One region of the Pseudomonas sp. AG1028 genome, then DNA from elsewhere that is predicted to be linked to it. Evidence: riboswitches for the same ligand, from Rfam matches in the RefSeq annotation. Region 1 holds a riboswitch; each other region holds the start of a gene.
The links. Region 1 has a riboswitch for cobalamin ahead of FB481_RS08275 (ABC transporter substrate-binding protein). Riboswitches for the same ligand answer to the same signal wherever they lie in the genome.
Positions count from the first base shown of each region.

Region 2: it holds a riboswitch for cobalamin, as region 1 does, so the genes downstream of both, cobW (cobalamin biosynthesis protein CobW) here and FB481_RS08275 (ABC transporter substrate-binding protein) in region 1, are expected to answer to the same signal.
Region 3: it holds a riboswitch for cobalamin, as region 1 does, so the genes downstream of both, cobO (cob(I)yrinic acid a,c-diamide adenosyltransferase) here and FB481_RS08275 (ABC transporter substrate-binding protein) in region 1, are expected to answer to the same signal.

Region 1 is NZ_VIVP01000004.1:218,741-228,284, reverse strand. It holds gene FB481_RS08280 (membrane-bound PQQ-dependent dehydrogenase, glucose/quinate/shikimate family) at 1-1,009, shown strand, start outside; cobalamin riboswitch at 1,278-1,474, shown strand; gene FB481_RS08275 (ABC transporter substrate-binding protein) at 1,643-2,650, shown strand; gene FB481_RS08270 (iron ABC transporter permease) at 2,647-3,681, shown strand; gene FB481_RS08265 (ABC transporter ATP-binding protein) at 3,678-4,445, shown strand; gene FB481_RS08260 (pseudoazurin) at 4,460-4,897, shown strand; gene FB481_RS08255 (MFS transporter) at 4,922-6,130, shown strand; gene FB481_RS08250 (OprD family porin) at 6,133-7,485, shown strand; gene FB481_RS08245 (hypothetical protein) at 7,530-7,910, shown strand; gene FB481_RS08240 (mechanosensitive ion channel family protein) at 7,922-9,058, opposite strand.
Region 2 is NZ_VIVP01000005.1:215,516-225,059, forward strand. It holds gene FB481_RS09900 (efflux RND transporter permease subunit) at 1-1,960, shown strand, start outside; gene FB481_RS09905 (TolC family protein) at 1,957-3,303, shown strand; gene FB481_RS09910 (hypothetical protein) at 4,253-4,567, shown strand; gene cobM (precorrin-4 C(11)-methyltransferase) at 4,530-5,303, opposite strand; gene FB481_RS09920 (cobalamin biosynthesis protein) at 5,431-5,838, opposite strand; gene FB481_RS09925 (CbtA family protein) at 5,835-6,545, opposite strand; gene FB481_RS09930 (CbtB domain-containing protein) at 6,556-6,741, opposite strand; cobalamin riboswitch at 6,836-7,038, opposite strand; cobalamin riboswitch at 7,110-7,292, shown strand; gene cobW (cobalamin biosynthesis protein CobW) at 7,389-8,438, shown strand; gene cobN (cobaltochelatase subunit CobN) at 8,451-9,544, shown strand, end outside.
Region 3 is NZ_VIVP01000014.1:107,583-117,126, forward strand. It holds gene cobD (threonine-phosphate decarboxylase CobD) at 1-97, opposite strand, end outside; gene cbiB (adenosylcobinamide-phosphate synthase CbiB) at 90-998, opposite strand; gene bluB (5,6-dimethylbenzimidazole synthase) at 1,011-1,661, opposite strand; gene FB481_RS21695 (cobyrinate a,c-diamide synthase) at 1,658-2,974, opposite strand; gene cobO (cob(I)yrinic acid a,c-diamide adenosyltransferase) at 2,980-3,615, opposite strand; cobalamin riboswitch at 3,744-3,970, opposite strand; gene FB481_RS21705 (C40 family peptidase) at 4,039-4,566, opposite strand; gene FB481_RS21710 (C40 family peptidase) at 4,702-5,337, opposite strand; gene FB481_RS21715 (NAD-dependent deacylase) at 5,392-6,171, opposite strand; gene FB481_RS21720 (DNA-3-methyladenine glycosylase I) at 6,171-6,890, opposite strand; gene ttcA (tRNA 2-thiocytidine(32) synthetase TtcA) at 6,913-7,737, opposite strand; gene FB481_RS21730 (DNA-J related domain-containing protein) at 7,880-8,458, shown strand; gene FB481_RS21735 (SprT family zinc-dependent metalloprotease) at 8,541-9,035, shown strand; gene FB481_RS21740 (chemotaxis protein CheV) at 9,038-9,544, opposite strand, start outside.

The sequences.
Region 1 (9,544 bases):
CGACCTCTGGGACTTCGACGTGCCGATGCAGCCGAGCTTCATCGACTTCACCCAGCCCGACGGCAGCAAGGTTCCGGCGCTGGTGTTCGGCACCAAGGCCGGCCAGCTGTTCGTGCTCGACCGCCTGACCGGCAAGCCGCTGACCGAAGTGCAGGAGCGTGCGGTGCAACCGGGGCAGATCGAGGGTGAGCGTTATTCGCCGACCCAGCCGGTTTCCGTCGGTATGCCGCAGATCGGTGCGGACACTCTGACCGAGTCCGACATGTGGGGCGCCACGCCGTTCGACCAGCTGATGTGCCGCATCAAGTTCAAGTCGATGCGCTATGACGGCCTGTTCACGCCGCCGGGTACCGACCCGTCGCTGAATCTGCCAGGCTCGCTGGGCGGCATGAACTGGGGCGGCCTGTCGGTCGATCCGACGCGCAACTACCTGTTCGTCAACGACATGCGTGTCGGTCTCGAAGTGCAGCTGATTCCTCAGCCAGCCAAAGGCAGCGTGCCGAAGAATGACGGCGGCGAAGCGGCCAACATCGCCAACGCCGCGGTACCGCTGGAAGGCACGCCGTACGCGATCAATGCCAAGCTGCGTTTCACCTCGCCGTTGGATATCCCGTGCCAGAAGCCGCCGTTCGGCACCCTGACCGCCGTTGACCTGAACACCCGGCAGATCGCCTGGCAAGTACCGGTCGGCACCGTGCAGGATACCGGCCCGCTGGGTATCAAGATGCACCTGCCGATTCCAGTCGGTATGCCGACCATCGGCGGCACGCTGTCCACCCAGAGCGGCCTGCTGTTCATCGCCGCCACTCAGGACTACTACCTGCGCGCCTACGACAGCGCCACCGGCCAGGAAGTCTGGAAAGGTCGTCTGCCGGTCGGCAGCCAGGGCACGCCGATCAGCTACAAGGATCCGGCCACCGGTAAGCAGTACATCGTGATCTCTGCGGGCGGCGGCCGTAACTCGCCGGACCGCGGCGACTACGTGATCGCCTACGCACTGCCGGACTGAGTCCGTAAGCCCCTGCAGCGAAGTCGCTACAGGGGCCTTTTTCTATGGGGCGGCGATCGTCGTGCCGGTCTATTGCATTCATCGGCGCCTTTTTGCTCTGAACCTGCCTGTATTGATTCCCCGTCTAGCTGTTGGTTATCAGCCATGACCGAATCAGCTTGCTAAAATGTTATGTTGTAACAATAATGGCCGCGCTTTCGCGCAGGTCGTTGCGTTGCCCTGGCTGAACGAGCCGGCGCCGCAAAACACTGCAGGCGGACTACTTATTGGTTAAGATGCCGCCGCCGGTTTCCGCGAGGAATTAATAGGGAATCCGTCGCCACCTCGGGTGGCCAAACGGAACTGCCCCCGCAACTGTAGGTACAGAGCAGCGCTGCAATCGTGTCACTGGAGTCATTTCCGGGAAGGCCGCATCGCTGTGCAGACGTACCAGTCAGGAGACCTGCCGGCATGGGGCTGACCTCGCTTTCGGGCGGGCAGGCGCCAGTCATCGAACCACCGGCGGGGTGTCCGGGAGGGGCATCCGTGATCACTTCCCGCAAGGGACAGGTGCGGCCATGGCCGCGCAGCGTGATGTGTTCTCCAGCCTACGCACTGCCGTCATGCGTATTTGTCGATTAGGAGATCACCCGCATGTTCGTGTCACGCCTTGCCGTCATTGGCGCCGCCCTGGCGCTGTCTTCCATGGCCCATGCCGCCGGCCCGACCCAGTACCCGCTCACCCTGGAAAACTGCGGCCAGCAACTGACGTTCGCGAAAAGCCCCGGCAACGCCGTGACCATCGGCCAGGCGGGCACCGAAATCCTTTACGCCCTGGGCCTGGGAGAACGCCTGGCCGGCACCTCGCTATGGTTCAGCCACGTGCTGCCCGAATTCGAAGCGCAGAATGCCAAGGTGCCGCGCCTGGCCGACAACGATCCGAGCTTCGAGTCGGTGATCAACAAGCGCCCAGGCCTGGTTGCGGTGCAGTTCGAGTGGATGGTGGGCGAGCAGGGCGTGGTGGGTACGCGCAAGCAGTTTCACGACCTGAACATTCCCACCTACATCATGCCGACCGACTGCGAAGGCAAGGACAACCTGGTTGGCGCCGACGGTACCCGCCTGCAGCCGTTCCAGATCGACAGCCTGTACAAGAGCATCAATCAGCTGGCGCAGATCTTCGACGTGCAGGACAAGGGCGACGCCCTGGTCGCCGACCTGCGCAAGCGCCTGGCCGCGGCAGTGGCTGGTGCCGAGCAGCGCCAGGCCAGGGATATTTCCGCGCTGTTCTGGTTCTCCAGCCCGGACATGGATCTGGATCCGTACGTGGCCGGTCAGAAAGGCGTAGCCGACTACATGATGAAGTCCCTGGGTCTGCGCAACGTGGTCGAGTCCAACGAGGAATGGCCGAGCGTCGGCTGGGAAACCCTGGCCAAGGCCAACCCCACGGTGCTGGTGCTGGCGCGCATGGACCGTCGCCGTTTTCCCGCCGACGACGTGGAGAAGAAGCTCGAGTTCCTGCGCAACGACCCGGTCGCCAAGCACATGGATGCGGTCAAGAACGGGCGCGTCGTGATCATCGATGCCGATGGCATGCAGGCTTCGCTGCGTATGATCACCGGCATCGAGACCCTCGCCAAGGCCGTTGACGAATTCCAATGATAGCGCGCAGTTCTCGCCTGTTCCTGCTGACCATCGCCTGCCTGCTGCTCCTGGGTGTGGCGGTGATCGCCGGCGTCGCCTTGGGCGAAACCCGCATTGCGCCCTCGGTGGTGTTTCAGGTGCTGTCCAACAAACTGTTCGCGGCGGGCTTCGTGCTCGACCCGATCGATGAAGGCATCGTCTGGAATTACCGCCTGACCCGCGCCCTGGTCGCCGCCAGCTGCGGCGCCGGGCTGGCGGTGTCCGGGGTGGTGCTGCAGGCGCTGCTGCGCAATCCGCTGGCCGATCCTTACCTGCTGGGCATTTCCGCCGGTGCCTCGACCGGCGCGGTGTCCGTCGCCTTGCTCGGCTTGGGCGCCGGCATGCTGTCGCTGTCCATGGGCGCCTTTCTCGGCGCGGTCGCCGCCTTCGCCCTGGTCGCGCTGCTGGCCCGTGCAGCCGGTGGCGGGGCGATCAGCGGCAGTGCGCAGATCATTCTGGCCGGTATCGCCGGTTCCCAGCTGTTCAACGCGCTGACCTCGTTTCTGATCACCAAGTCGGCCAGCGCCGAGCAGGCGCGCGGCATCATGTTCTGGCTGCTCGGCAACCTGAGCGGGGTCGACTGGCAGGATGTGCTGTTGGCCGTGCCGATGGCTCTGGCCGGGGTGCTGCTGGTCGCCTGGCACACGCGGGCGCTGGATGCCTTCACCTTTGGCGCCGAGTCGGCGGCATCGCTCGGCGTGCCGGTGCGCCGCGTGCAGGCCACGCTTATCGCCAGCACTGCATTGGTCACGGCAGTGATGGTGTCGATCGTCGGCTCCATCGGCTTCGTCGGTCTGGTGATTCCCCATGCCGCGCGGCTGCTGGTCGGCGCGCGGCATGGCCGGCTGGTGCCGGTCTCGGCGCTGATCGGTGCGGTGTTCCTGATTGCCGCCGACGTGCTGTCGCGCATCGCAATCAAGGGCCAGGTGCTGCCCATCGGCGTGGTCACCGCGCTGGTCGGCGCGCCGGCGTTCGCGGTGATTCTGGTGCGCGGGAGGCGGGTACGATGAGCACCGTGTTGCAGTGCAGCGACCTTGGCTGGTCGGTGAAGGGCAGGGCAATCGTGGCTGGCGTCGACCTGGAAATACGTCAGGGTGAAACCCTGGGGCTGATCGGCCCCAACGGCTCGGGCAAGTCGACCCTGCTCAAGCTGCTTTCCGGCATTCGTACGCCAGGCAGTGGCCAGGTGCACCTCAATGGCAAGCCGCTGGCAAGCCTGAGTCGCCGCGACGTGGCCCGGCAACTGGCCTTCGTCGAACAGCAGGCCGATACCAGCGACGCGGTGACGGTGCGCGATGCCGTCGAGCTGGGACGCACGCCCTGGTTATCGGCGCTGCAGCCGTGGTCCGCCAGTGACGAGCGCATCGTCATGCAGGCTCTGGCCGACGTGGACATGGCCCACATGCACGAGCATGCCTGGAGCACCCTGTCCGGCGGCGAGCGCCAGCGTGTGCATATCGCCCGAGCGCTGGCCCAGCAGCCGCAGATCCTGCTGCTCGACGAGCCGACCAACCATCTGGACATTCAGCACCAACTGTCGATTCTCAACCTGGTGCGGGCGCTGCCGGTCACCACGCTGATCGCCCTGCATGACCTCAACCAGGCTCTGGAATGCGACCGCCTAGGCGTCATGGAACGTGGCCGACTGGTGGCACTGGGCGAACCAGACGAGGTGCTGACCACCGAACGCCTGCGTGACACTTTTGGCGTGCGTGCCCGCTACCTGACCGACCCGGACGACGGCGCTCGCATCCTGCGCTTCTATCCGGCCTGACACGGACGACTGCCATGCCCATTCGCTACGCCGCCGCTTTGCTGGCCACCCTGCTCTGCACTACGGCTCTGGCCGAGGTGCACGAAGTGAAGATGCTCAACCGTGGCGCCGGCGGTGCCATGGTCTACGAGCCGGATTATCTGGCCATCGCGCCGGGCGACACAGTGAAGTTCATTGCCACTCAGCCAAGCCACAATGCCGCCAGCGTGCTTGGTTTTCTGCCCGATGGCGCCGAGCCGTTCAAGGGCAGGATCAACGAAGAAATCGAGGTGAAGTTCGACGTGCCGGGCTTCTATGGCATCCAGTGCATTCCGCACCTGGCGATGGGCATGGTGATGCTGATTCAGGTCGGCGAGTTGCCGGTTGGCGATGTGCAGATTCCTACATCCTTGCCTGCGCGTGCCAGGCAGCATTTCGAGCAGATTGTCGAGCGGGCGAGTTCGGCGTACTAATTATTTCGAGAGTGTCGTGTCCTGATGCGCCGTGTTCTGACCACCCTGAGCTCACTATCTCCTGCTGCTCGCGTACTGATCCTCAACGGGCTGACGTTCAATTTTGGCTTCTACATGCTGATGCCCTATCTGGCCGGGCACCTGAGCGAGAACCTCGGGCTGGCCGGCTGGGCCGTGGGCCTGGTGCTGGGCATTCGGGTGTTCAGCCAGCAGGGGTTGTTTCTGCTCGGTGGCCTGCTGGGTGACCGGATTGGCTACCGGCGCGCCATTCTGATCGGCTGCGGTGTGCGTTGCGTTGGTTTCGCGGTATTCGGCTTCTCCGAAAGCCTCACGGTGTTGCTGCTGGCCGCCTGCCTGAGCGGTTTCGCCGGGGCGTTGTTCACGCCCTGTGCGCAGGCTTACCTGGCGGACGAGTGCCAGGATGCCCAGCTGCGCAAGCAGGCGTTCGCCCTGCACAACATGGCCAGTACCGCCGGCATGCTGCTGGGGCCGCTGGCAGGCCTGTTGTTCATCAGCGTCGATTTTTCGGTGACCGGCAGCATAGCGGCAGCGCTTTTTGCGGTGATGACCCTGGTGCAATGGCGCTTCCTACCGCTCAAGGATCTGGTATCGGGCGAAGAGCCGGTGACCATGCTGCGCCAGTGTCTGGACATGCTCCAGCAGTGGCCCTTTCTGCGCTTCGCCTTGCTGGCGGCCGCCTATCCCTTGCTGTTTCACCCGTTGTACCTGGCTGTGCCGGCCTACAGCCACGCCTATGGCGGCGGCCAGGAGTGGATCACCCAGGTGTTCGTGATCACCGCACTGGTCGGCGTGTTGCTGCAAATGCCAGTCAGCACCCTGCGCCAGCGTTGGCTGAGCGAAGGGCAGGGGATGGGCGCTGGTCTGGCGCTGATGGCAGCCAGCTACGGCCTGTTGGCCGAGCCGCTGGTCAGCCTGCTAGGCGCGCAGTTAGCGGTGCAGGTGATGGCCGTGGTGTTCAGCCTTGGCAGCCTGCTGGTGTTGCCGCTGCTGTCGGCCCATGTGCCCCATTACGCCAAGCGTGGCCAACTGGCTGCCTATTACGGCTTCTTCGCTGGGGTAGGCGGTCTGGTCGCGCTGGTCAGCAACGTACTGATCGGCCGCTTTCTGCCGGCCGACCAGGCGCCGCCGCAACTCTTGTGGTGGATGTTGCTGGGTATCGGCCTGGCCGCCGCATTCAGTCTCTTTTTGCATATGCGTTCAATCAAGGAGTAATCGTGAACAGATCATCTCTGGGGCTTCTGGCATTGACGGCATGCTGCGTGTCTCCACCAGCGTTCGCCGCCGACGAGCAAGTCAAGAGCAACGGTTTCATCGGCGACGCCACCTGGAGCATGGTCAACCGTACCGTGTACGAGAATCGCGATTATCGAAATGGTGGGCGCAGCAACGGTGCACGTAACGCTTACAAGCCGCGCGATGCGCGTAACGGTTACGCCGAGGAGTGGGGCTATGGAATGCAGGGCGAGGTGAAGTCCGGGTTTACCCAGGGCGTCGTCGGTTTCGGACTCGATGGTCACCTATATGTTGCGCAGAAGCTCGATGGTGGCGGTGGGCGTGCCGGAAAGATGCGCCATATGCCGGTGGACAATGAGGGTTACGACCAGAATGAGGTTGCTCGCGGCGGTGCTGCAGTCAAGGCGCGGTTGTCATCGACCTGGTTGCGCTACGGCGAGCAGCGGGTCAAGACGCCGATCTTTTCTTCGTCCGACAGCCGCCTGTTGCCGGAAACCCATACCGGCTGGTTCCTCGATAGCCGCGAGATCGATGATCTGGTGCTGACCGGTGGGCACTTCACCGGCTCGGCGGATCGCAATTCGCGCAGCAATAACAATCCTTTGATCATCAACTACGCAAATCCCAGCAAGCCATTGGGTAATTCGTTCAGTTTCGTGGGCGGCACCTACACAGGCGTGCCGGCGTTATCACTGAGCCTCTATGGCGGCGAATTGGAAGACAGTTGGCGTACGGGCTATCTGGGCGTCAACTACGTCCATGCGCTGGGTGACAAGCGAGCGCTGAGCGCCGATCTCAATCTATACCGCAGCAACGACATCGGCCAGGCACTGGCGGGGCGCGTCTCCAACACCACTGGCAGCTTGTTGCTCAGCTATAGCGAGGGTTTTCATAAGATCGCGCTGGGCTATCAGAAAGTCGATGGCGACAGCCCCTTCGATTACGTAACGCGCGGCGCCATCTGGTTGGGCAACGCTGTCCAGTTATCCGACTTCAACGCACCCAATGAACAATCCTGGCAACTGGCTTATACCTATGACATGGCCGGTATGGGCATTCCCGGGCTCAGCGCTGGAGCCGCCTATGTACGTGGCAGCGGCATCGATGGCAGCGATGTGGACCCGAACGGCAGCTACGCCTGGTTGGGTTACGGCGACGGCGGCAAGCACTGGGAGCGCGACCTCAACCTGCGCTACGTGGTGCAGTCCGGCACCTTCAAGGGCCTCAATGTGCAGCTTCGGCAGAGCGTGCACCGTGGCAATACTGCCCAGGCCGAGGGGGATACGGATCAACTACGCCTGGCGGTCGAATACCCACTGACTGGCCGATTCTGAACGAGCCGCCAGGCTTTTCGCCTGCTATGCGAAGGAATAACTCCATGCCACGCCTGTTCGCCGCCGTACTATTATGCTGCCTGACCCTATCGGCACAGGCTGCCTTTACGCTGCCAGGTGACGCCATGCGCTGTACCCGCAGCGCAACGCTGCTCAACTGCTCGGATCGTTTCGGCAATCACTACGGCATGCGCCAGCAGGGCAGCGATACGCTGATGCGCGGCTTCGACGTGATCAGCGGGCTGAGCTGGGCGCAGACCAGCACCACCTATGGTCACTTGCAGATCTTCACCGGGGTAAGTGCCGACGGCGAGGTGTGGTTCGGTTCCAGCCGGCGCATCGGCTGGAACGTGGTCAGTCGGCTGTCCAGCTCCCAAGGCGAGCGCGACCGGGTCAACTGCAACCGCCTGAACGGTTGCCGCTGACTCGAGGGTCATCAGCTGAAACGCGGCAGGCGCTGGTCCTGATCGTCTGCATCGTGCTCGGCCTGGTGCGGCACACCTGCAACTTTAAGCATCGGCATGCGCTCGCCGACCAGGCGCAGGTCGCGGCGCGGCAGGGCGAAGCGCACATCCAGCTCGCGTAGCGCGTCGAGCAGCTGCAGGTTGATCTCCTGCTGAATGTCCATGTACTGGTTGTAGTCCGAACTCTGCACGATATACACCACCTCGAAGGTCAGCTGACTCTCGTCGAAGCCCAGAAAATGCGCGCGGTCGAAGGTGGTTTTCGGCGTGGCGCGGATGATCTCGCCGACCCGTTCCGACACCTGGCGCACCTTGTCGCTCGGCGTGTCGTAGCTGATGCCGAACTTGAACACGATGCGCCGGGTGTCCATGCGCTTGTAGTTGTGCACGATCTGGCGCAGCAGGTCGGCGTTGGCGCAGACCACCTGCTCGCCGCTGAGGCTGCGGATGCGCGTGGTCTTCAGGCCGATATGCTCGATGCTGCCGGCCACCTCGCCGAACACCACGAAGTCGCCGATCTCGAAGGGCTTGTCTACACCAATGGACAGCGAGGCGAATACATCACCCAGCACCGTCTGCACCGCCAGCGCCACGGCGATACCGCCGACGCCGAGACTGGCCACCAGCGCAGTGATGTCCACACCCAGATTGGCGAGAATCGACAGCAGCATCACCGACCACACGACGATCAGCACCATGATGCTGATGATGGTGGTCATCACCGGGTTATAGCCGCTGCCGCCATGTTTGCCGACCACCAGGCTGCGTGACCACAGGCGCACGCCGGTATCCACCCACAGAGCGATCTGCAGGGCCAGGGCGACGAACCAGGTGTGGCTCAGTGCAGCCTGCCAGCTACCGGGCAGATCCGGCAAACGCAGGGCGAGCAGCAGCGAGAATGCGAGGAGCAGAACGCGACTGGTACGGCCGATCACCACCGCGACGAAGTGTTGCCAGTTGCCGTCCTGGCCTTTGGACCAGGTGGTCAGGCGCTTGTGCAGGATGCCGACCACGGCGCGCAGGATGGTATAGATCACTGTGGTGGCGACCAATACGATGCCCACGCCGAGCCACAGATCGCGCTCGAGCCAGATGTTCCACTGTGCCATTGATGCGTCCCCCGAAAAAACCAATACAGTTTTCTGTAGGCCTCAGGACGCAGAAGTTCAGGTCAATGGCCTGATGGAAAGGGCAGGTTGGTCGCTTGCGTGCGGCAGCCTGTCGCACGCCGGCAAGTTATTGGCCGGCCGCTGAGCTAATGTATGCGGGTGATCTGAAGGCGCGCGCTGCCATGACGATGTGTGCGACCGGGCAGTGATCACAGGCCTCTGTCGCCGCAATCGATGCGGCGTGGGTAACCCTGATGCGGGCACCAAGCCTGTCCGCCTGGAGAATGACGTGACCTTCTATAGCCTTGATCTGCTGCTGATTCTGTTCGTGGTTACGCTGTTGTTCACTGCCTTGCCGATCATCCTCATGCGCAGCTTCTAGGCTTTGTACGAAAAGTACCTGCGCTCGGTGTTGCTTCGTTAAAAATCGGCTGGAGTGCCAGCCCAGTCGGAAGCCGCTTGCGGCTAACGTGCTTTAGCGCGGCC
Region 2 (9,544 bases), on a different contig from region 1:
CTCCTGCGCGGCCATGCTGGCGTTCGGCTTGTCGCTCAACAACCTGACGCTGGTGGCGATCATCGTTGCTGTGGGGTTCATCGTCGACGATGCCATCGTCGTCGTGGAAAACATTCACCGGCATCTGGAGCGGGGTGTCGGCCGGGTCCAGGCGGCCCTCGACGGGGTTCGCGAGATCGGCTTCACGGTGGTGTCCATCAGCCTGTCGCTGGTGGCGGTGTTCATACCGCTGTTTTTCATGAGCGGCTATGTGGGCCGTCTGTTTCGCGAGTTCGCCCTGGCGGCCACCTCGGCGATCATGATTTCCGTGGTCATCTGCCTGACCCTGGCGCCGGCGCTGGCCGCCCTGTGCATGCGCCCGCTGGACAACCATCACGGGCCAGGCCCGACCATGCGCCGCGTACTGCGTGGCTACGAGGGCGCGCTGGTGTGGGCGCTGGATCACCCGCGCAGCATCCTGGCGGTGTTCTTCGCCTGCATCGCCATCAGCGTGAGTGGTTTCGCGCTGATGCCCAAGGGCTTTTTCCCGCTACAGGACACGGGTTTCATGAATGGCACGGTGCAGGCCTCGGCGGATATTTCCTACGAGGCGATGCGCACCAAGAGCCGGCAGGTTGTGGATATCCTGCGCAACGACCCGGATGTCGTGGCCTTCAACGCCGATATCGGCAATGACGGCAGCTACAGCGTCGGCGGCCTGGCCGTGGTGCTGACCGACCCGGATGATCGTTCGGTCAGCGTCGAGCAGATCATCGACCGACTTCGTCCACAGTTCGCCGTCATTCCCGACCTGCGCGTGACCCTACGGGCAGGGCAGGACATCAACCTCGGCTCCCGGGCATCGCGTGCGCAGTACCAGTACATCCTGCGCAGTCGCTCGCTGGAGGAGCTGGCCGTCTGGACGCCGCGTCTGACCGAACGACTGCAGGGGCAGGCGATGTTTCGCGACGTGAACAACGACCTGCAGTTCGACGCCTCGATAACCCCGGTGCAGATCGATCGCGAGGCTGCCGCGCGCTATGGCTTCTCGGCGGCGGATGTAGACGAAGCGCTGTACGACGCCTTCGGGCAACGGCGGATCAACGAGATCCAGACCGCGTCCAATCAGTATCAGGTGGTGCTCGAGCTGAGCAGCAACCAGCGCCAGCGGGTGCAGAGCCTTGAGCTGTTCCAGCTGCGCTCACCGATCACCGGGCAGCTGGTGCCACTGAGTACCTTCGTTCAGGTGCAGCCGGCCAAGCCGGCGCCGGTCAGCATCAACCACAGCGGCATGCTGCCGTCGGCCAACCTGTCGTTCAACCTGGCACCCGGCGTAGCGCTTGGCGACGCGGTGGCGGTGTTGCGTCAGCTCGAGCAGGAGATCGGCATGCCGGCCAGCATCGGCGGGCGCTTCAGCGGCGCCGCTCAGGCTTTCCAGCAGACTCTGGCCTCGCAACCCTGGCTGATCCTGGCCGCGCTGGTCGCCGTATACATCATTCTGGGTGTGCTCTATGAGAGCCTGGTGCACCCGCTGACCATTCTCTCGACCATTCCGTCGGCCGGTATCGGCGCCTTGCTGCTGCTCTGGTTGTGGGGGCTGGATTTTTCCATCATGGCGCTGATCGGCCTGATTCTGTTGATTGGCATCGTCAAGAAGAACGGCATCCTGTTGGTCGATTTCGCCCTGCAGGCCCAGCGCCATGGCATGGCACCTCGTGAGGCCATCCACCAGGCCTGCATGGCTCGCTTTCGGCCGATCCTGATGACCACGCTGGCCGCGATGTTCGGTGCGGTGCCGCTGATGCTCGCCTTCGGAACCGGCGCCGAGCTGCGTGAGCCGCTGGGCGTCGCCGTGGTCGGCGGCCTGTTGTTCAGCCAGGTGCTGACGCTGCTGACCACGCCGGTGGTCTACCTGATGATGGATCGTCATCTGGGCAGGCGGCGCGCGTCTGATTTAGCGCACCCGGCGGGTGTGAGATGAGGGCCGTGTTACTGGCGCTGGCTTGTCTGCCGCTGCTGGCCTGCAGCAGCCGCGAGCCTCTGCCGCCAGCGCCCTTGCCAGCCCAGGCGGTGGCCGCGCTGCCGCAGGCCTGGTGGCAAAGCCTGCAGGATCCGGTGCTGGATCAACTGGTAGCGCTGGCGCTGCGTGACAACCTCGACCTGGCGACAGCGACCCAGCGTATTCGCGAGCAGCGCGCGCTACGCCGGCAGGCTGCGGGCAACCGGTATCCGACCCTGAACATGACCGGCAGCCACGAAAAGGGTCGTAGCGCCCGCGATGGCCGCGACGAAGACTACTTCTACGGGCTGGACCTGAGCTGGGAGGCCGATCTGTTCGGGCGCCTGGGTGCGCTGCAACGCGCCGCCGAAGCCAACCTGCAGGCGGCGGATGCCGACTACCAGGCGCTACGCGTCAGCCTGATCGCCGAGGTGGCCAGCACCTACCTGAACTATCGCCTGGCCCAGCATGAGGTCGATATTGCAGGCCGTGCTGCCGACAGTCAGGCGCAGATCGCCCGAATCACCCGGGTACGTTTCGACCAGGGCACCGCCAGTGGTTTCGACGTCGAGCGCCTCGATACCCAGGTGGCGATCACCCGCGCGGTCATCCCGCAGGCACGTCAACGCGGTGAGGCGGCGCGTTACGCGCTGGCCTATCTGCTCAATGCGCAGCAATCGCGAATTGACGGGTTGCTGGCTGAGCCGGCGCAACCGCTGGCACCCCGTGACGAGCGCCTGCTACCGCTGTTGCAGCTGCCCGCCAGCAGCCTGCGTGCCCGAGCTGACGTACGCGCCGCCGAGCTGCGTCTGCTGGCGGCCGACGATAGCCTGGATGCGGCCAAGGCACTGCGTTATCCACAGCTGACCCTCGGTGCCCTGGTGGGCTTCGAGCAGGGCGCGAGCGTTCCGGCCTGGACGCTGAGCGCACAGGCCCTGCAGCCACTGTTCGATTTTGGCCGCATCCGCGCGGGCATCGAAGCCGGCGATGCACGCCGTGAGCAAGCCTGGCTTGGCTATCAGGCCAGCCTGGTACAGGCGCTCAGGGAAACCCGCAGCGCCATCAGCGCCTACGTCGAAGGGCTTGATCGGCAGCGGTTGCTGGACACGGCAAGCCATTCGGCAGCCAGTGCCACCGCGCTGGCGCAACGGCAGTACGACGCCGGTACCTTATCGATGATCGAGGTGCTGGATGCCCAGCGCACCCAGTTCGATACGCACCTCGAACAGCAAAGGGCCGCCAGTGACGTTGCGCTGCGCTGGGTTGAGATCTATCGCACCCTGGGCTTGGCACCCGTGGAGAAACAGCGGGATTCGGGTGGATAAGGCGCTGGGCTGCAGCGTTTAGTGAGCCGCTCGCAGGCCCGGGATGCAGCCGATTGCATCGCATTGCTCGAACGGCTTATCGTTTGGAGACGTTCCGCATCGCTGTCGACCTATGACTTGGCAAATCACCCGGCAATCTGTTCGCTATCATCGTGGTGATAGTCTTGCTCCCGGCTATTGACGAATATCCGGATTTATCACGTTTGGCGGGGGCTTTGGGGGGGAAATGAAGGGTGTAACGACTGTAGTTGTGCTGCTGGCGCTGTTGGGGGGGTGTGTAAGCACCCCCGACCAGCCGAGTTTGGCTCCTGTAGCGGCGCAGGCACCGGCAACGGCACCTAGCGTAGTAGCGCGTCCGCAGGGCGTGCCGGCTCCACAGCTGTCCAATTTCCGGCCAACGCCGGTTGTGCCGCTGGCCCTTGCCCGTTCTGCAAGCACGGCGCCGCCAACATCGTTGCCGCCCGCTCGCGCGGCTGCTGGCGTAGATCCGGCAGTGCCTGCGGTGCGCACGGCGGCCGCTCCTACGGGGCGCCAGACTGCCGATGTCGCTCAGGCCGCGGTACCCGCGGTGGCCGCCGCACCTGCTGTGGTCGCGCCGCCTGTCAAACCGGCCGCGCCCCCACCTGCGAACGCTTTGGCTACGCTGCCGCCGCCTGCCAAAACTACTGTGGTGGCTGAGCCCCCGCGTCCTGCCAATCCAATGATCGAGATGCGCCCTGGGCGTTTGATCGTTCCGGATGATGGCGGTTTTATACGGGTAGAGCCGATCAGCGAGGCGTCAGACGCTGCATCGATGTCAATCAGTGCCAATTGAGCCTGCAAGCCCAGGCAAGCGATGCGGGCCTGGGGCTGCCGGCATTTGCGCATCTTCAGCTCAGGGGCAGGCGTGCGAGCGACAGGTGCGCTGGCAACTGCACCGCTGTGGGAGTGCCGGTGGTTGCGGGCTGAAATGAACGAGTGGCTGGACATCCTGTATCGCTATTGTGGCGAGGTGCTGAGCGGCGACTCGGCGTCTATCGCGCAATTGCGCGCCGCTGGCTTCGACTGCAGCGCAGGACAATGGAGCTTTTTCCTGCCGGCGCTGCATGTCTGGCTGGCTAACCTGACGCCTACCCAGGCCCCACTTGATTACCCGGCCTTTCTCAAGCAGTTGTACGCCAGCGACTTCAACGAGCGCCTCGCCCGCCAAGGCGCCCAGATCGTCATCGCCGACAACCGTGGCCAGGTCAGCGAGAGTCTGTATCGTCTGCAGCGCCTGTCCTGAACAGGTGGCGGTGGCCTTCGTTGTAGAGCGCCGAATCGGCGAAGTCTTCCGCCCCCAATACCTGGCCGACGAGAATCAGCGCGGTACGCCGGAAACCCTTGGCGCTGACCTTGGCCTCGATATCCGCCAGGGTACCGACCGCCCAGTCCTGGTCCGGCCAACTGGCGCGATGCACCACCGCGATCGGGCAACTGGCGCCGTAATGCGGCAGCAGCTCGGCGACGATCTCTGGCAGGTGCTGCACGCCCAGGTGGATGGCCATGGTCGCGCCGTGGCGGGCGAGATCATGCAGCTGCTCACCCGTCGGCATCGGCGACTTGCTGGCGTAGCGGGTGAGGATCACCGTTTGCGACACCGCCGGCAGCGTCAGTTCGCTCTCCAGCAGCGCGGCGCAGGCGGCTGTGGCGGTCACGCCGGGAATGATCTCGAAGGGGATGCCCAGCGCACGCAGGTGACGAATCTGCTCGCCGATGGCGCCATACAGCGACGGGTCGCCGGAGTGCACCCGCGCTACGTCTTCTCCGCGCTCATGAGCGGCGCGCAGCAGGGCGACGATCTCATCCAGATGCAGCTCGGCGGTGTTCACCACCTGACGGGCGCGGTGGCCGGCTAGCACCGCTTCGGGCACCAGCGAGCCGGCGTAGAGGATTACCGGGCAGCTGTGGATCAGGCGCTGGCCCTTGACGGTGATCAGCTCGGGGTCGCCGGGGCCGGCGCCGATAAAGTAGACGGTCATTGGATTCCTGGGTGTAGGGTGGAAGATGCTTTTCTCTTCCACCGTGGTGTTCGGCTTATGCGGTCGCCAGGTGGGGGATCGCCTTCCCTTGGATCGAGAAAGCGTGGGCTACGCGCCCCGATCCACCCTACGGATCGCTGCGAGCAACGGCCATTGTCGCGTTGGGGCTCTTGCGCTTGGTTATCCACAGGCGAGCCGGTCGATTGCTCGAGCGTTCGGCCAGCGCCAGGGCGCTGGCTTCGGCAACGCCCGGGCTGCCGGTGACACGCTGGGCGATGGCCGAGGTCTGGCTCAAGCGCCCATGGTAACCCGCCAGCACTTCGGCGGGCAGGAAGTGGATCGGCAGGTTCAGGTGCGCTGCCAGTTGCTGCAAGCCTGGCTCATCGACCTTGTGCTCGCTGCTGGCCAGGGCTGTCAGCTCGGCAGTGCTCGAGCCATGTTCAGCCAGGGTGTCGTCGAGCAAGCTCAGCAGCTCTTCGAGCGAGCACTCGCGCCGGCAACCCAGGCCGGCGACGAGAACAGGCCGCTCACTCACTGTTGCTGGCGCCCACGGCCGTGGAACCAGGCGGCAGCCAGGCCCAGCGCCGCCCAGAACGCAGCGTTGGTCAGCAGTGAGGCGAGGATGAACTCATGTTCCAGCGCCTCGGGCGCCAGGCTTTCATGCACCTCGGGCTGCGGCGCGCCGAGCAGGTGGGGCAAGGCGAGAATCGCCACACCGAGAATGCGCAGCATCCAATTGCCGCCGAATGCCAGCAGCGCCAGGCCCGCCGCGGTCGACGCGGCCGCGCCGGTCCACCAGTACTGGCGCAGCACTAGTTCCGCTGCGGCAGTGCCCGGCAGCTCCGGCGGCAAGCCGCTGGCGGGCGCCAGGACGAAGGTGGCGAATCCGGCCAGGCCCCAGAGCAGGCCCTGCCAGGTTTTTTCCGGGGCGCGCAGGGTGAACAGGCCAGCGAGCATCAACGCGAAGCCGACGGCGACCACCAGATTGCTCAGGCCTGTGGATAACAACCGCTGCCAGCCGTCTTCGGGCGCCCAGGCTTCGCCGTCGTGGCTGTGGCCGCTCGCGCCATGGTCGTGGGCAGCGGTGGCGTCATGGCTGTGTTCGATGGCGGCAGGCTCCGCGACTTCGAAGCCTTCCGCCTGCAGGATCAGTGGGGTGACCCACAGGCTCTGCAGCACCGTCAGCACGATGGCGGCGAGCAGGCCGGCGAAGCCGGCGGTCTGGGCGATACGCTTGATCATCAGCAAGCCCTCAGTGGCACGGAAACGCGGCGCTGTGCCGGGTGTCGTGGGCGGCGTTGTGCAGGGCTTCGACGTGGGAGAAGCCGGCGAAGAAAATCAGCACTGCGCCCAGCACGCAGCTGCCAAAAGCAAGCAGGATGCGCTGTGACAGGGGCAATGTGGAAACGCTGGAGGTGGAAATGACGCTGCTGGACATGATCGTAGACCTCAGGGGTAGACGGCACAGCAGGACACGGCGAGACAGCCCGCACAGGCAGGCAGCGATCGGCGCGTGCCCGCCCACCGCGGGTTGCCAAACAGACGATCCAGGCCGGTCTCCGGGCTTGCGATGATCACCTTGCGGCGATGGGGATCGGCCTTCCCATGCATACGCACAGTGGCCAAAACGATCCTGGCATTCGCTTACCGTTGCGGGGGCAGCGCCGGACTCGAACCGGCTTCCCGTTTCACCTCACGCACGGCGGCGTGAGACACCTGAAACAACCAGCCAAGAACACCACGAAGCAATCAGGGCGTCAATATGCTGCAGGTCGCGCCGCGATTGACCGTGTCGCGGGGGCTGCGTAGCCTTGCATTCTTCGAGGTGCTGCTTGTCATCAAGCAGCTAAGAGGGAACACGGATCGCCGTGGCTGCCCCCGCAACTGTAAGCAGCGAGTGCGTCGCCAATCGCCACTGGGCAACCGGGAAGGCCGGCCGCGCGCCATGACCTGCCAGCCAGGAGACCTGCCTCGATAACGCTTTCGACAACCGGGCGGGGTGATCCGGTGATGCTCGGCATGGGTTCGCCCGTGCCTGCCATCCTATCGCCCGCTCGCCGTTTCTGCAGACTGCCAGGGGCTTCCATGAAAACGCTCGCCAAACTTCCCGTCACCATCGTCACCGGCTTTCTCGGTGCCGGTAAGACCACCTTGCTGCGCCACATGCTGGAAAACGCCGAGGGCCGGCGCATCGCGGTGATCGTCAACGAATTCGGCGAGCTGGGTATCGATGGCGAAATCCTCAAGCAGTGCTCCATCGGCTGCACCGAGGAAGAAGCCAATGGCCGGGTGTTCGAGCTGGCCAACGGCTGCCTGTGCTGCACCGTGCAGGAAGAGTTCTTCCCGGTGATGCGCGAGTTGGTGGAGCGTCGCGGCGACCTCGACCATATCCTCATCGAAACCAGCGGCCTGGCCCTGCCCAAGCCACTGGTGCAGGCCTTCAACTGGCCGGAAATCCGCAACGCCTGCACCGTCGATGCGGTGATCACCGTGGTAGACAGCCCGGCGGTGGCTGCCGGCACCTTCGCCGCCTTCCCCGATCAGGTCGATGCCCAGCGCAAGCTCGACCCCAACCTCGACCACGAGTCGCCGCTGCATGAGCTGTTCGCCGACCAACTGGCCAGCGCCGACCTGGTGATTCTCAACAAGGCCGACCTGCTCGATGCCGGCGCGCTGGCTGCCGTGCGCGCCGAAGTGGCCGAGGAACTGCCGTCGGCGGTCAAGGTGGTCGAGGCTCATGGCGGCTCGCTGCCGCTCAATGTGCTGCTGGGCCTGAACAGCGAGACCGAGTTGCACATCGAGGGCCGCCGCACCCACCACGACGATGAAGACGACGATCACGATCATGATGAATTCGACTCGTTCCACGTGGAACTACCGGAAGCGGAAGAGGCGCGCCTGCTCGCTGCGCTGAAGGATGTGGTCGGCAAACACGGCATTCTGCGCGTGAAAGGCTTCGTCGCGGTGCCGAACAAACCCATGCGCCTGCTGCTGCAAGGCGTTGGCCAGCGCTTCGACAAGCACTTCGACCGCGCCTGGAAAACAGACGAAGCCCGAGTGACCCGCCTCATCGTGATCGGCCAGGAGTTGGATCACACCGCCATCGCCGCCGAGCTGAAAGCGGCGCTGGCGTAACCGGCGCCCATCATGCACCTGCTGCGTACTCAGCCCGGCCAATCGCTGCCGGCCGACAGCATCGCCGACCTCGGCCAGACACCCGCCGAACTGGTGGTGCTGTGCACCGGCGATTCGCACCTGTCGCTGTTGGCCGAAGTCGCCCGCCATCTGCCCGAGGATTACCCCAGCCTGCGCCTGGCCAGCCCGGCGCAGCTGAGCAACAACGCCTCGGTGGATTTCTACGTCGAGCAGGTGCTCAGGCACGCCAAGGTGATCATGATTTCCGTGCACGGCGGCGTCAGCTACTGGCGCTACGGCATCGAGCGGCTGTTGGAGTTGGCGGGGCAGGGCAAGACGCTGATTCTTGTTCCGGGTTGTGACAACCCCGACCCCGAGCTCACGGCGCTGGGCAACGTGACCACCGAAGATGCCGAGCGGCTCTGGCAGTACCTGCGCCAGGGCGGTGTGGATAACGCCCGGCAGTTCTTCAACTGCATTGCCGACCGTTACCTGGGCCGTGACTATGGCTGGCAGACGCCGCAACCGCTGCCGCGGGTCGGCCTCTATCACCCGCGTATCGGCAATGCCTCGCTGCAGGACTGGCGCGGCGACTGGAAAGCGGATGCACCGGTTGCCGCCTTGCTGTTCTATCGCACCCATGTGCAGGCGGCCAACACGGCCTTCGTCGACACCTTCTGCCAGCGGCTGCAGGCCCAGGGCCTCAACCCTTTACCCATCGCCGTGGCCAGCCTCAAGGAGGCGGCCTGCCTGGCGCAGGTGGAGGATTGGCTCGATGAAGCGGGCGCCAGTGTGATTCTCAACACCACCGGTTTCGCCCAGTCCAACCCGGAGTCGCCCCAGGCGCGTCCGTTCCGCCGCGACGTGCCGGTGCTGCAGGCGCTTTGCGCCCTGGACAGCGAAGAACAGTGGCAAGGCAACGCCCAGGGCCTCGGCCCTCGCGACTTGGCCATGCATATCGCGCTGCCGGAGCTGGATGGCCGGCTGATCACCCGGCCCATCAGCTTCAAGGGCCTGGCCTTTCGCAGCGAGCGCAGCCAGAGCGACGTGGTCTGTTACCGCGCGCACCTGCCCGGGATGGATTTCGTCGCTGAACTGGCGCGTCG
Region 3 (9,544 bases), on a different contig from region 1:
CGTATGGCGCCACGCCGGTCGAAACGTCCAGCCAATCGCTCAGCGGGATGCCATAACGAAGCGCTGCCTTGCGCAACCGTCCGCCGTGCTCAAGCAATGCATACCTCCACGATCAGCATCAGCATCAACCAGAGCAGCACGCCGCCCCACACCAGGTTCATTGCCCGCTCGATATCCCGCGCCCGTGGTGGCGGACCTTCGCCCAGCTCAGGGCGCTGGTGCAGTTCACCGTGATAGACCGCCGCGCCGCCGAGGCTGACGCCCAGCGCGCCCGCGCCCGCGGCCATCACCGGCCCGGCGTTGGGGCTGTCCCATCGTGGCGCCTGGCGCTGCCAGCAACGCATCGCCAGGGCGCTGCGACCGAGGACGACATAGGTCAGCGCCACCAGGCGGGCCGGCACGTAATTGAGCAGGTCATCGATCTTCGCGGCGGCCCAGCCGAAGCGCTCGAAGCGCTCGTTGCGGTAGCCCCACATGGCGTCCAGAGTGTTGCTCAGGCGATAGAGCACCACGCCCGGCGCCCCGGCGACGAGAAACCAGAACAGCGCGGCGAACACCGCATCGCTGCCGTTCTCCAGCACCGACTCGGTACCGGCACGGGCCACGCCAGTGGCGTCCAGGTCCTCGGTACGTCGGCTGACCATGTAGCCCACTCGCTGGCGCGCCACCGGCAGATCACCCAGGCGCAGCGCCTGGGCCACCGGCTGGGCGTGCTGATCGAGGCTGCGCAGCCCCAGGGCGGCGTAGAGGGCGACGATCTGCACCAGCCAGCCGATCCACGGTAGCTGCACCAGCAGCACGGTAAGCAACGTCAACGGCAGCACCGCCAGGCACCAGGCGCTCACGCCATGGCTGCGCCAGCCGCCCCCGGACGGGTTGAAGCGCTGCTCCAGGCGGTTGGCCAGCTTGCCGAAGCCCACCAGCGGGTGCCAGCGCTTCGGCTCGCCGAGGGCGGCATCCAGGGCCACGCCCGCGACAGCGCTGAGGATCAGGCTCATGGACGGCTCTCGTTATTCATGGTGATCCCAGCGATCCTCGAACAGCAGCTCGTGCAGCGGCCGTACCTGCGCCCAACCTTCCTGGGCCAGCATCGGCACCGGGTAAAAGGCCTGTACCGGCCCCAGGCAGAGCACCGCGACCGGCTTGCTGCCCGGCGGCATGCCCAGCAGCTCGGCCAGGGCGACGGGGTCGAACAGCGACACCCAGCCCATGCCCAGGCCTTCGGCACGGGCCGCCAGCCACAGGTTCTGGATCGCGCAGGACAGCGAGGCCATGTCCATTTCCGGCAAGGTGCGCCGGCCGAACACATGGGCCTCGCGGCCTTCCATCAAGGCCGCAACCAGCACTTCGGCGCAATCGCGAACGCCCTCGACCTTCAGCCGCATGAACTCGTCCGAACGTTCGCCCAGTGCCTCCGCAGTCAGCTGGCGTTCGTGCTCGACCAACTGGTAGATGTCTTCTCGCAGCGCCGGCCGGGTGATGCGGATGAAACGCCACGGCTGCATCAGGCCGACGCTGGGCGCCTGGTGCGCCGCTTCGAGCAGGCGGGCGAGCAAGTCGGGCGCGACCTCGCCGCCGCTGAAATGGCGCATGTCGCGGCGCTCGGCAATGGCGCGGTAGACCGCGGCGCGCTCCTCGGCGCTGAAGGCGTGCGCGGTCATGGACGAAACAACGCCGCGGCGGCTGGCGGATTGGAAGGCAGGTAGAAATGGATGTAGGACGCGGTCAGGCGCTCGAGTCGGAACACCGCCTCGCTGACCGGCTTGTCGTTCGGGCAGCTCCCACGGGCCAGCGGCTGCAGCGCAGAGTCCAGGCGCGAGTGATGGTAACTGTGCCCGCGCAGCACGCCCTCGGGCAGTTCGACGCTCTGCAGGGCCAGGGCGACCAGGCGCTTCTGCATCTGCGCAGTGCCAGTCAGCAGACCGGCCAGTTCCGCGCGCTCACCAGCGACATCGCTCAGCGACTCGAGCAGATACAGCATGCCGCCGCACTCGGCGAGCAGCGGTTTGCCGGCCTGCTGATGCGCCTTGATCGCGTCGATCATCGGCCGATTGGCGGCCAGCGCCTGCAGATGCAACTCTGGGTAACCGCCCGGCAGGTAGAGGCTGCCCACGTCAGGCAGTGCCTTGTCGGTCAGCGGACTGAAGAACGTCAGCGTTGCGCCCATCTGCTCGAGCAGGTCGAGGTTGGCCTGGTAGATGAACGCGAAGGAAGCATCAAAGGCCACCCCGATGCGTACGCCAGCGAGCAGCGGCGCCAGCGGTTCGATCGAGGGCGCGGCGAAGGTCACGGGCGGCGGCAGCGTGATCGTCGCCGTCTGCTCCAGGGCGTCGGCCGCGGTATCCAGGCGCGTATCGAGGTCAGCGAGTTCGCCAGCCTGCACCAGGCCGAGGTGCCGGCTGGGCAGCTCGATGGCCGCACTGCGTGGCAGCGAGCCATACCAGCGAATCGAAGCCGGCAGGCTGTCACGGATCAGGTCGTTATGGCGACCCGGATTGACGCGATTGCCGAGAACGCCGGAGAACGGCAGGTCAGGTTGATAGCTGGCAAGGCCGACCGCCAGGGCGCCGAAGGTCTGGGCCATGGCCGAGCCATCGATCACCCCGAGCACCGGCACACCGAAACGGCGCGCCAGGTCAGCCGCCGACGGCGAGCCGTCGAACAGTCCCATCACGCCCTCGATCAGAATCAGATCGGCTTCGCCCGCCGCTTCCCATAAAAGACGACGGCTCTCGGCCTCGCCGACCATCCACAGGTCCAGCTGATAGACCGGGTTGCCGCTGGCGCGGGAAAGAATCATCGGATCGAGAAAGTCCGGCCCGCACTTGAACACCCGCACCCGCTTGCCTTCTCGGGTGTGCAGGCGCGCCAGGGCAGCGGTGACGGTGGTCTTGCCCTGACCCGAGGCGGGCGCGGCGATCACCAGGGCCGGGCACTGCCGTGGCGCCCCAGGCTCGGCGGAAAGCGCGTCTATCGTGCTCAAAATTCCACGCCCTTCTGCGCCTTCACACCGGCCTTGAAGGCATGTTTGACCAGAGTCATTTCGGTCACCGTATCGGCCGCTTCGAGCAGGGCCGGCGGTGCGCCCCGACCGGTCACCACGACGTGCTGCAGCTCCGGGCGCGATTCAATATCGCGCAGCACCACGTCCACGTCCAGGTAGCCGTGCTTGAGGGCGATGTTCAGTTCGTCCAGCACCACCAAGGCGATCTGCGGATCGTTCAGCAGCTGCCTGGCAACATCCCAGGCCAGGCGTGCCTTCTCGATATCACGCTGGCGATCCTGGGTATCCCAGGTGTAGCCCTCGCCCATCACGTGGTAGCTGACTTCATCGGGAAAACGCCGGAAGAAGTGTTCTTCGCCGGTGGCCATGCCGCCCTTGATGAACTGCACCACGCCCACCTTCAGGCCATGGCCGAGCGCGCGGGCAACCATGCCGAAAGCCGAACTGCTCTTGCCCTTGCCGTTACCGCTGTGCACCAGCAGCAAGCCGTATTCTTCCTGGGCCTGGGCGATCTTTTCGTCCATCAGCGCTTTCTTGCGCGCCATGCGGGCGTTGTGGCGCGCGTCGCGCTCGGCCGATTCGCGGCTGGGGGATGGGGTCGATTCGCTCATGGGATCTCCTCGGCGCCAGCAAGCTCGCGCGCTTCGAGCACGTATCGGTGCCCGACGATAAAAACGATCACGCAGGAGCAGGCAGGGGCTGGCCCTGGGGCCGCGCACCGGCCGCGCCCACCGCGCAACCTAAGGAAAAAGCGACAGGCCGGTCTCCGGGCTCACGAGTGCGGCGTTCAGGGAACACGACGAACCACGCCGCCTTCCCGCATCGAAGATACAGTGGCCAGAAGCATGGTTGGGCTCGTTTACCGTTGCGGGGGCAGCGTCGGCATTGCTCGTTTGGCGGCAGCGCACCGACTTCCCAGTTTCACCCCTGGCCGAGACCAGGGACACCTGAAGCAGGTCGCAAAGGGTAAGGACTGACGGCATAAGCGTCAATCGGAGAGTCGGCCATAGCGCGCTGCTCTGGGCGACGACGCCTCAGGGATGACTGGCGAGCTCCACCGGAAAAACGCGCTTGGCCTCGATATAGGTACGCTGCCAATAACTGTTGCCTAGACTGTCCAGGCGTACGGTGCCGCCCGAGGACGGCGCATGCACGAAGCGGCCCTCACCGACGTAGATACCGGCATGGCTGACCTGCCGGCCACCGTTGGTAGCGAAGAACACCAGGTCACCACTACGCAGGGAATCGCGGCCGATGGTCGGAGCACGCATGCTGATCAGCTCGCGGGTTGAGCGTGGCAGCTTGATGCCTGCTGCATCGCGGTACACATAGCCGATCAGGCCGCTGCAATCGAAACCGCCATCAGGCGTGTTGCCGCCGTAGCGGTATGGAGTGCCCACAAGCCCCAGAGCGCGAAACAGCACATCGTCCGCGCCCCCCTGGTAGGCACCAGGCGCAGGCATGACGACAACGGGTTGCGGGGTGGGTGCGGGTGCTCGACTGGAACAGGCACTGAGCAGTGCTGCAAGCAGGAGGAAGGCGATGCGGATGGTGGCAGTCATGGACGGACGATCCTGGAGCCTGAATGCGCCCTACTCTGCCGCGTTCGCAACTGCAGTGCAAGCTTTAGCTTTGCACTGCATTCGCTTGAAAACATTCAAATTGTTGCTCGACCGACCTGATCGGGCGACGATCGATCAATGCTGGGAGGCCAGATTCTCGGTCGGCGCCAGCGCCAGAACGCGCTTGGCTTCGATGAACGTACGCTTCCAGTAGCCGTCATCCAGGCTGTCGATGCGCACGCCACCGCTACGGCGGCTGGAGGAATGGATGAACTGATCATCACCCAGGTAGATGCCAGCATGGCTGACGCGGCCACGCCCGGCGGTACTGAAGAACACCAGATCACCCGGCTTGAGCGCCTTGCGGTCGACCAGTGGCGCATCGATTTTGATCATCTCGCGAGTCGAGCGCGGCAGCTCCATACCCAGCTCCTCGCGGAACAGGTAGCCGATGAAACCGCTGCAATCGAAACCAGTTTTCACCGACGTGCCGCCGAAACGGTAACGTGTGCCGATCAGGGATATGCCCTTTTCCAGAACACTGTCCGCCAGTTGCGGCAACTCGTAAGGCGCACCATTGGAGAAATCGGCAACGACATCGTCTTCGCCGGAGTCATTTTGTTCGACGGCCGGCGCAACTACCACTGGTCTGGCAGGCAATGAAGCCTGGGCCTGAGGCGTGTCGATTTGAGATTGCGTTGCATGGTTAGCGCAGGCGGCGAGAACCATTGTGAGTGCGAGAGGCACGAGGGGTGCGAAGCGTTTGCGCATGGGCACGACCGTGGCATGGAAATTGATCAGCCGCGACTATGCCCGCGAACGGGATCATTTGCAAATTTTATGATCAGCAATGTGACCCAGTAGTTCCGGAAAAACATCTAAGGCCCGTTCTTCCAGCCTGAAGTCAACCAGTGCACTGACTTCCGTGTGCGACAAATTAACCTCGACCGTGACCTTGCCCGAACGGCGCGCCTGCCGCAACGGCTCGGCTATATAAGGAAAGCTGGCGCTGGTTCCGACACTGATCACCAGGTCGAAACCCTCCCGCAATTGCCCATATAGACGCTCCACGGCCAGCGGCGGCAGTCGCTCGCCAAACAACACCACGGGGGGCCGCAACACCCCGCCGCAAGCCACGCACCGTGGCGGCAGGGGCTGCTGCAGATGCTCGCCCAACCGCTCGTCGGCTTCCCGGCAAACCTGGCAATACAGGGGCGCCAATTCACCGTGAATCTCGATCAGCCGATCCCCAGGGCTCCCGGCCAGGCGATGATAGCCGTCGATGTTCTGGGTCAGCACCCAGCAACCCGGCTTGAGCGTCTGCAGCTCGGCAATCGCCCGGTGGGCGGCATTGGGCTGGGCGCCCAGGCAGGCACTGCCAAGCTGCGCCAGGTACTTCCAGCACAGCGCCGGATCGCGGCGCAGCATGTCGCCGGACATCGCCACCTCGATCGGCACACCGTCATCGGTATGTTCGTTGTAAAGGCCGCCGATGCCGCGGTAGGTCGGCAAGCCGGAATCGGCCGATATTCCCGCCCCGGTGATGATCAGGATGCGCTGCGCGTCGATGAACGCCGTCACCAGGCGCTGCAATTGCGCCGCCATCAATGATTGACCGTGTGCGCCAGCATCACCGACAGCTGACACATCGGCCTGCCGCTTTCTGCATGCCACTGATTGAAGGCGGCCTGCACCGCCGCCCGGTCGCGCTGGCTATTGGGCGACTTGTCGATGATCTTCTGGGCCTTGAGGGCGGCGACCATGTCATCGCTGGGGATGAAAGTATCCTTGCCGACCATGCGCAGGAAACGCGGTGCGGAAAGCCCGCCCAACTGGCTGCCCTGCTTGGCCAGCCAGTGCCAGAGACCGACGATATCGGTCACCGGCCAATCGGCGATCAACCCGCCAAAGGCGAAACCTGGCTTCGGCGTGCTGGCCTTCACGGCAGCAGCAGGCCCGCTTAGCGCACCACGTTCGATGTCGAGGATGAACTGCGCATTGCGCGGCACGCTCTTGAGCTTGCCCAGGTGGCGAATCAGCCGCGCATCCTGCATCAGCCGCTCCAGGCGCTCGCCGCCCATCAGCACGACCTTTTCCGGATCGAAGCCGAAGAACACTTCCTCGAAGGCCGGCCACTTGGCATCGACCAGGCTGTGCTTGAGGCCAGCCCGGAATATGCGCAGGCTCATGATCGACAGGTAGCGATCATTACCCAGCGCCCGTAGCTTCTTGTCGGAGACGGGCTGCGGCAGGCGCGCCTCGAGTGCCTCGAGCGAGCCGAAACGGTTCACGCAGTATTCATGCAGCCATCGATAATCGTGCATCGCTTGGGGTCAGCCCTCGAAATTACAGGTTCATCACGTTCAGAAAGCGCGGCGTGGCCTGCTCGTCGATCTTCAGGCTGGTGAAATCAAACAGGTTGCGGTCAGCCAGCTGCGACGGCACCACGTTCTGCAGGGCGCGGAACATGATCTCGGTACGCCCCGGCGACTTGCGCTCCCACTCCTGCAGCATGTCCTTGACTACCTGGCGCTGCAGGTTTTCCTGGGAGCCGCACAGGTTGCACGGGATGATCGGAAACTCCTTGAGCGTGCTGTAGGCCTCGATATCGGCCTCGCTGCAGTAGGCCAGCGGGCGAATCACCACGTTGCGGCCATCGTCGGCACGCAGCTTGGGCGGCATGGCCTTGAGCGTGCCGCCGTAGAACATGTTCAGAAAGAAGGTCTCGAGGATGTCGTCACGGTGGTGACCGAGGGCCATCTTGGTCGCGCCGATCTCGTCGGCAAAGGTGTACAGCGTGCCGCGGCGCAGGCGCGAGCACAGCGAGCAGGTGGTCTTGCCTTCCGGAATCTTTTCCTTGACCACCGAGTACGTGTCCTTCTCGACGATGTGGTACGCCACGCCGATGGACTCCAGATACGCCGGCAGCACGTGCTCGGGGAAGCCCGGCTGCTTCTGGTCCATGTTCACGGCGACGATCTCGAAGTTGATCGGAGCGACCTTCTGCAGGTAAAGCAGGATGTCGAGCATGGTATAGCTGTCCTTGCCACCGGACAGACAGACCATGACCTTGTCGCCCTCCTCGATCATGTTGAAGTCGGCGATGGCCTCGCCGGCCTGACGACGCAGGCGTTTTTGCAGCTTGTTCTGATTGACCGAGAGGGTGCCCATGGCGCGCAAGAATCCGCTATAAGTACTGAAGCCGCACATTTTACCCAGAAAACGACGCGCACCCCAGCTACAAAACGGCTAACCGTCGGCCTGCCGGCGAAACCGGCCAGCAACGCACCTTCTCATCGACCAAGGAGAGCCGATGAACCAGGAAACCTTACCCGGCAGCCGGCTGCTCGATTTGCTGGAGGCTGCGCCCGAGGGGCTCTCCGAGTACGAACTGATGCTACGCCTGAGCCGCTGGCAGGGTCGTGACGAGCGCCTGCCCAGTGACACCTTGGAGCTGTTTCGCAGCCACTTCCTGCTCTTCCACACGCTGTACCGTCTGCGCGACGAACTACACGCCGCGGGCCGCGCGTCATTGGAGATAAGCCCGTTATGCATCCGCCTGCTGCCTTATCAGGCTGCGGAGAGTGCCTTGAGCGAGCCTGAACCGCTGCGCGAGTACTACCTCGACCTCACCCATTTGCGCGACACCGGCGCCGAGGATGTCGAGCAGATGCTCGGGGCCTTCTGGGTGCGCCTGCACGGCGCCGAAGATCGGCAACAGGCGCTGGCGGCGCTGGAGTTCGACGAGCAGGCTGGCGAGCTCGACCTGAGCGTCATCCGCCAGCGCTACCGGCAGTTGGTGAGCCTTCATCACCCGGACCGAGGCGGTTGCACGCAGCGCCTGCAGCGCATCAACAGCGCCATGGAAACGCTGCAGCGCTACTACCGCTGAGCCTTACCGCTCGGCTCATGGCACTGCAGCGGGCGGCGATCTGCGGCATAATCGACGCCAGTTACCCGCCCCTGAAGCCGCCATGCCCGATCAGATCCACACCCGCGTCGAAGCCTGCTACCAGCAGGCGGAAACCTTCTTCAAGCGGCGCTTCGCCCGCCCGCAGGTGAGCTTCAAGCTACGCGGGCAAAAAGCTGGCGTGGCGCATCTCACCGAAAACAAGCTGCGCTTCAACCCGCAGCTGTATCGCGAGAATCAGGAAGACTTCCTGCGCCAGACCGTCGCCCATGAAGTGGCCCACTTGATCGCCCACCAATTGTTCGGCCTGAGCATCCAGCCCCACGGCGAGGAGTGGCAGCTGATCATGCGCGGCGTTTATGAACTGCCGCCGCACCGCTGCCACACCTATGAAGTGAAGCGCCGTCAGGTCAGCCGCTTCATCTACCGTTGCCAGTGCCCGCAAGGCGAGTTTCCGTTCTCCGCCCAGCGCCACGCGCTGGTGTCCAAGGGGCGCCGCTACTTCTGCCGGCGCTGCAAGATCACCCTGCAGTTCACCGGTGAGCAGCGCGTCGAATAACGTCAGCCATTCAGGCGCTGAAAGGCGCGCAGCAGCGCCTGGCTGAGGTCGACACTGGAGAATTTGGTCAGTACGTCGTTGGCGCCTACCGAGCGGGCCTTCTCGGTGTTCATGGTGCTATCCAGTGAGGTATGCAGCAACACGTAGGTATCTGCCAGCTGGCTGTCCTTACGGATTTGCTGAACCAGGGCATAGCCATCCATTTCCGGCATTTCGATATCCGAGACCAGTACCTCGACGGGTCGCCCCTCCTCGCGGGCGCTCCTGAGCACGTCGAGGGCACTGGCCGCGCTGCGTACGGCCTCGCAATCGAGATCCAGCTTGCGCAGGGTCATCAGGGTCTGCTGAATGGCCACCTGAGAGTCATCGACGACCAGCACGCGGCGCCCCTGCAAAAGCTGTCGCTCGGCAGGGGTGAGCAATTCCTCACTAACCTCTTCCAGCGGCGCCGGGGCGATTTCATGTAGCACCTTCTCAATGTCGAGAATCTGCACGATTGAGCCGTCAAT